2 linked regions of the Martelella mediterranea DSM 17316 genome follow. The protein of the gene in region 1 interacts with the protein of each later gene in a pairwise test. Links are inferred from orthologs where the notes say so. Each region holds a gene or a part of one and is shown in the gene's direction. Other genes may lie near its edges.

Evidence for each region.
Region 2: the proteins of ftsZ (region 1) and rlmN interact in binary tests that used the Escherichia coli proteins (3 or more experiments, as listed by UniProt). The link is inferred for Martelella mediterranea DSM 17316 from one-to-one orthologs.

What each region holds. Positions count from the first base shown.
Region 1 is NZ_CP020330.1:2,676,261-2,679,471, forward strand. The notes cover bases 167-3,058. They hold ftsZ (cell division protein FtsZ), read left to right. Parts: upstream 167-760; coding sequence 761-2,356; downstream 2,357-3,058. Other genes in these bases: ftsA (cell division protein FtsA), read left to right, coding at 167-702; lpxC (UDP-3-O-acyl-N-acetylglucosamine deacetylase), read left to right, coding at 2,641-3,058. Also shown: more of ftsA, read left to right, coding at 1-166; more of lpxC, read left to right, coding at 3,059-3,211. UniProt on the Escherichia coli protein: Essential cell division protein that forms a contractile ring structure (Z ring) at the future cell division site. The regulation of the ring assembly controls the timing and the location of cell division.
Region 2 is NZ_CP020330.1:649,317-652,417, reverse strand. The notes cover bases 270-3,051. They hold rlmN (dual-specificity RNA methyltransferase RlmN), read left to right. Parts: upstream 270-936; coding sequence 937-2,166; downstream 2,167-3,051. Other genes in these bases: Mame_RS02955 (LysE family translocator), read right to left, coding at 2,486-3,051; Mame_RS02965 (OpgD/OpgG family glucan biosynthesis protein), read left to right, coding at 270-746. In the rest of the region: more of Mame_RS02965, read left to right, coding at 1-269; more of Mame_RS02955, read right to left, coding at 3,052-3,101.

The sequences.
Region 1 (3,211 bases):
CGCATGGTCGCGACGCCTTATGCCAGCGGGCTTGCCGCACTTGTCGATGATGAAGTCGAGCTTGGCTGCGCGGCGATCGACATGGGCGCCGGCACCACCACGATCTCGGTCTTTTCCGAGGGCCGGCTTGTTCATACCGATGCGATCAGCCTCGGCGGCCATCACGTGACGACCGATCTCGCCCGCGGTCTTTCGACCCGGATGGAAGACGCCGAGCGGCTGAAATGCGTGCACGGCTCGACCATTGCCTCGACTGCCGACGAGCGCGAGATGATCGCGGTCCCCTCCATCAGCGAGGACGATCACGATCAGCCCCGCCAGGTCTCCAAGGCGCTGCTTTCGAAGATCGTCAGGGCGCGAATCGAGGAAACGCTGGAGCTGATCCGCGACCGGATCCAGCTTTCGGGCTTTTCGGCGGTTGTCGGAAAGCGGGTGGTGCTGACCGGCGGCGCAAGCCAGCTGATCGGACTTAGCGAATTGTCGCGGCGGATCCTGAGCAGGAATGTCCGCATCGGTCGTCCGATGGGCGTTTCCGGTCTGCCGCTTCCGGCCAAGGGGCCGTCGTTTTCGACGGCCGCCGGCCTTCTGATCTATCCGCAGCTTGCGGAAAGCGAAACCTATGGCAGCGAGCAGCGGGGCTTTCTGTCGTCGGGCGGCGGACGCCTAGCGCGCGTCGGCCAGTGGTTCAGGGAAAGTTTTTAACGAACACCAGAGATTGGCCGGCTAGGCGGTACGGCCATAGCGAGAAGGAACGAAACTCATGACTATCACGCTGCAGAAGCCAGATATTACTGAACTGAAGCCGCGCATCACCGTTTTCGGTGTCGGCGGCGGCGGCGGCAACGCCGTCAACAACATGATCACCGCGGGCCTCCAGGGCGTCGACTTCGTCGTCGCCAACACCGATGCCCAGGCGCTGACCATGACCAAGGCCGAACGGGTCATCCAGCTCGGCGTCGGCGTTACCGAAGGTCTCGGTGCCGGCTCCCAGCCGGAAGTCGGCCGCGCGGCCGCCGAGGAGTGCATCGATGAGATCATCGATCACCTCAACAACACCCATATGTGCTTCGTCACCGCCGGCATGGGCGGCGGAACCGGCACGGGCGCTGCTCCGATCGTGGCCCAGGCCGCCCGCAACAAGGGCATCCTGACCGTCGGCGTCGTCACCAAGCCGTTCCAGTTCGAAGGCCAGCGCCGCATGCGTCTTGCCGATGCGGGCATCGAGGAACTGCAGAAGTCGGTCGACACGCTGATCGTCATTCCGAACCAGAACCTGTTCCGGATCGCCAATGACAAGACCACCTTCGCCGATGCCTTCGCGATGGCCGACCAGGTGCTCTATTCGGGCGTTGCCTGCATCACCGACCTGATGGTCAAGGAAGGCCTGATCAACCTCGACTTCGCCGACGTTCGCTCGGTGATGCGCGAGATGGGCCGCGCCATGATGGGCACGGGCGAGGCATCCGGCGAAGGCCGCGCGATGCAGGCCGCCGAAGCTGCGATCGCCAACCCGCTGCTCGACGAAACCTCGATGCGCGGCGCACAGGGCTTACTCATCTCGATCACCGGTGGTCGCGACCTGACGCTGTTCGAAGTTGACGAAGCCGCAACGCGTATTCGTGAAGAAGTCGATCCGGACGCCAACATCATCCTCGGCGCCACCTTCGACGAGGAACTGGAAGGCATCATCCGCGTCTCCGTCGTCGCCACCGGCATCGACCGTTCGGTCAATCATGCCGATGACGACATGCCGGAACCGCGCCGCGAAACCCGCGCGCCGGAAATCCGCTCCAGCAACGCGCAGCCGAGCCAGCCGGCCCAGCCCGCGGCCCCCCAGCCGCGCCAGGACCCAATCGCCGAAACGATCCGTTCCGCCGAAGCTGAAATGGAACGCGAGCTGCAGATGGCGATGAGCCATCAGCCGCAGCAGGCAAAGCCGCAGCCGCGCGCCGAAGCCCCGCAGATGCAGCCGAAGAGCCAGATCTTCTCCGCTCAGGCTCCGCGTCAGCCCGCGCCGCAGGCAGCCCCCCAGCAGCCGCGCCCGCAGATGGCCGAGCCGCGCCGCATGCCGGAAGTCTCCGACTTTCCGCCGGTGGTTCAGGGCGAGATGAGCGCAAGCCGCCGCCAGGAGCATGAAGAGCGCGGACCGAAGGGCCTGTTCAAGCGTCTTTCCAACACGCTTGGCCGCGGCGACGAAAGCTTCGAGGGCCATCACGAGGAGCCGGTGGCTCGCCGCGAACCCACGCAGCAGCCGCAGCAGAACCCCTACGCGCCGCGCCGTGCCGAAGCACAGCCGGCCCGCCAGGATGACGATCAGTTCGATATCCCCGCCTTCCTGCGTCGTCAGGCGAACTGAAACTCCATCGGTCCCCATTCGTTAGGGGACCGGTAACCGTCTTTTTGAAAACCTTCTCGCACAACGAACCCGGTCGCCCGCGCGGCCGGGTTTTTACGTGTTTCGTAACATTACGAAAGAAACAGTGATTTGGAATTATGCGGACGTATGCGTAACTACATGCAAAGGCATCGACTCGCCAGACGCCCCGCGCGTGCCGTTCTTTCCAGACTGCAACGCAATCCTGAACGGACTATCGGGCATTGATGAGGCAGGGTCGGAATTAGTTGAGTAGGGACATGATCATGTCGACAGGTATTTTCGGATTGCAGACGACCATCTCGAACTCCGTCAGGATTTCGGGGATTGGCGTGCATTCGGGCAAGCCGGCGACCATCGTCCTGCAGCCGGGCGAGGCCGATCAGGGCATCCTGTTCGAACGCTACGAAAACGGCAAGCGCATCAGCAGCTTCAAGGCCGTGGCGGACAATGTCGGCCCGACCGCGCTCTGCACCGTGCTCGGCACGCATCCGGGCGAGTGGATCGCCACGATCGAGCACCTGATGGCCGCGATCTACGCGCTTGGCATCGACAATCTCGTCATCTCGGTGGACGGCGCCGAAATGCCGATCATGGACGGCAGTTCCCGGGTTTTCGTCGATGCGCTGGATGAGGTAGGCATCGTCAAGCTGTCCAAGCAGCGCAGCTATATCAAGGTCGCCAAGACGGTGCGCGTTGAAAGCGGCGCCGGCTGGGCCGAGTTCTCGCCCTATGACGGCACCCGTTTCGACGTCGAGATCGACTTCGAGACGCCGGTCATCGGCCGCCAGAAATGGGCGGGCGACATGAACGCCGATACTTTCCGCAAGGAGCTTT
Region 2 (3,101 bases), 2.0 Mb from region 1 along the record:
GCAACATGGCCTTCGACTGGCGTCCGGAAGTCCATGACAGCGATGGTCTGGAAATCGTCACAGGCAGCGGCGAGCAGATCTGGCGGCCGCTCAACAATCCAAACCGGGTGGTGACCTCGAGCTTCTATGACGACAATCCGCAGGGCTTCGGCCTGATCCAGCGCGACCGCGATTTCGACCACTATCTCGATGACGGCGTGTTCTACAATCGCCGCGCTTCCGCCTGGATCACGCCGGAGGGCGACTGGGGCAAGGGCATGGTGCAGCTCGTGGAACTGCCGTCCGATGACGAAATCTACGACAATATCGTGGCCTACTGGCTGCCCGAGGACCTGCCCGAGGCGGGCGACGAACGCGATTTCGCCTATACGCTGACCTGGGCCAAGCGCGGGCCTGAAAACGATGCGCTGGCCGAGACCGAGGCGAGCCGGATCGGGCGCGGCGGCGTGCCCGGTCAGCCGCGGCCGGACGACCAGATCAAGGTCGTGGTCGAGTTCTCTGGCGATGCCGTCTCTGGCCTGACGATGGAAGATGGCGTCGAGCCGCAGGTCTCGGTGGGCGCCGGCGCGGAGCTGCTTGATGCCTTCGCCATGCCGATCGTCGGCACCGACGACTGGCGGCTGACCTATGACCTGAAGTTCGATGAGGGCGCCGATACCGTCGATGTCCGCGCCTATCTTTCGAAGGATGGTGCGCCGCTGACGGAAACCTGGCTCGGCCAGTTTCACACGGGCCAGTTCGAATAAGAACCTCCGTGACGGGGCACGGCTAAAAGGCCGATGCCCCGCAAGGGATGACTGAGCGGCAATTTAGTGCTATAGGCTCGCGCAAACGGGCGGCGATAGGATTGCGCCCGACGATTTTTCATAGCGTATCAGCGGGTTCGCCCTGCCGCCTGAATGGCCGGCGGCGAACGGCCGCGTTGCCGGAGAGGCCATGTCCGTAGCCGAAATCGATCTTGAAGCCCAGCGCGCCCGGTCCCGTCCGGCCGCCTCTTCAGTGCAGAGCAAGACCACGCTGATCGGCCTTTCCAAGCCGGAGCTTGGCGAGGCGCTGGCCTCGATCGGGGTTGCCGACAAGCAGATCAAGATGCGCGTCAGCCAGATCTGGAACTGGCTCTATGTACGCGGCGTCTCGGATTTTGCCGAGATGACCAATGTCGCCAAGGATTTGCGGGCGAAGATGGCCGAGGCCTTCGATATCGCCCGCCCGGAAATCGTCACCGAGCAGATTTCGACCGACGGCACCCGCAAATGGCTGATCCGCTTCCCCTCGCACGGCGCCGGCAAGCCGGTCGAGATCGAGACCGTTTATATTCCGGAGGAAGATCGCGGCACGCTGTGCATCTCCAGCCAGGTCGGCTGCACGCTCACCTGCTCCTTCTGTCACACCGGCACGCAGCGGTTGGTGCGCAATTTGCGACCCGAGGAAATTCTCGGCCAGTTGCTGGTCGCCCGCGACGCGCTCGGCGATTTTCCGAACCGCGATGCGCCGAACGGCGCCTTCATCCCGGAATCCGACCGCAAGGTCACCAATATCGTGATGATGGGCATGGGCGAGCCGCTCTATAATTTCGAGGCGGTGAAGAAGGCGCTGCTGATCGCGTCTGCCGAAGACGGCCTGTCGCTGTCGAAGCGCCGCATCACGCTCTCGACCTCCGGCGTGGTGCCGGAAATCTACCGCACCGGCGACGAGATCGGCTGCATGCTGGCGATCTCGCTGCATGCGGTGCGCGACGATCTGCGCGACCTGCTGGTGCCGATCAACAAGAAGTATCCGCTGGAAGAGCTGATCAAGGCCTGTCGCGAGTATCCGGGCCTGTCCAACGCCAAGCGCATCACCTTCGAATATGTGATGCTGAAGGACGTCAATGACAGCCTTGCCGATGCCCGCGACCTGGTGAAGCTCCTGAAGGGCGTGCCGGCCAAGATCAACCTGATCCCGTTCAACCCGTGGCCGGGCTCGAACTACCAGTGTTCCGACTGGGAAACGATCGAGCGCTTCGCCGATTTCATCAACCAGGCCGGTTACGCCTCCCCGATCCGCACCCCGCGCGGCCGCGACATCCTCGCCGCCTGCGGCCAACTCAAGTCGGAATCGGAGCGCATGCGCAAGACCGAACGGCTTGCCTATGAGGCGATGATGATCGCCAACCACGGGGATTGAGGCAGGGTTCTGCTTTGCCGCTTGCTCCCAATATTCTCTCCCGCTGGCGGGAGAGATGCCCCGAAAGGGGCAGTGAGGGTGGATCAGCGTTTCAAATCGTGACGGCGTTCGCGGGGACAGACTCTCCCCTCACTGTCGCTTTCGCGACATCTCTCCCCTCCGGAGCGAGAAGTTTTGGGGGCTGGGCGGCGAGGTGCCGTCGTGCTCGGGCCGCGCTTTCGGCCTGCGAGCCTGCGACCAGTCTATAGTGTCGCTCAGATCCTCGCCTGCCTCAAACCGCCTGTCAAATTCATGTGCCTTCATGGCCGTCGATCTTATTTCACCGCGCCTGCGTCAGCAATATTTTCACCGCGAACAGCGAGAACACGCCGGCGAACAGGCAGTCGATGGCGCGCAGCACGCGTTTGTGCGCCATCAGCCAGCCGGAAAGCCGGTGGGCGGCGAGGACGATCGCGATTGTTGGCAGAAGTGCGACGGCGATGAAGGTGAAGCCGAGGAAGAGCAGCTTGCCGGTGACGTTCGGATCGCTCGGCGTCACGAATTGCGGCAGGAAGGTCATGAAGAAGATGATGACCTTGGGGTTCAGCAGGTTGACCCAGAAGCCGTTCGCCATCGCCGCCTTCAGCGAGCCGCGCTTGCGCTCCGGCCTTGCCTCCGCCTCCAGCACGAAATTATTGCCCTTGCGGATCGCCATCACCGCGATCCAGAGCAGATAGGCCGCACCCCCGCTCTTCAGGATGAAGAAGGCGGTGGGAGAAGCGATGATCAGGGCGGAGACGCCGAAGGCGACCAGGATCGTGTGGACGCAGATGCCGAGATTGGTGCCGACAAGCACCATCAGCCCGGCGGCCCGCCCCTCCTTCAACGCCTTGCTGATCGACAGTGTCATGTCGGGACCGGGGGTGAGCGCCAGAAGCAGCGTTGCGGCGGAAAAG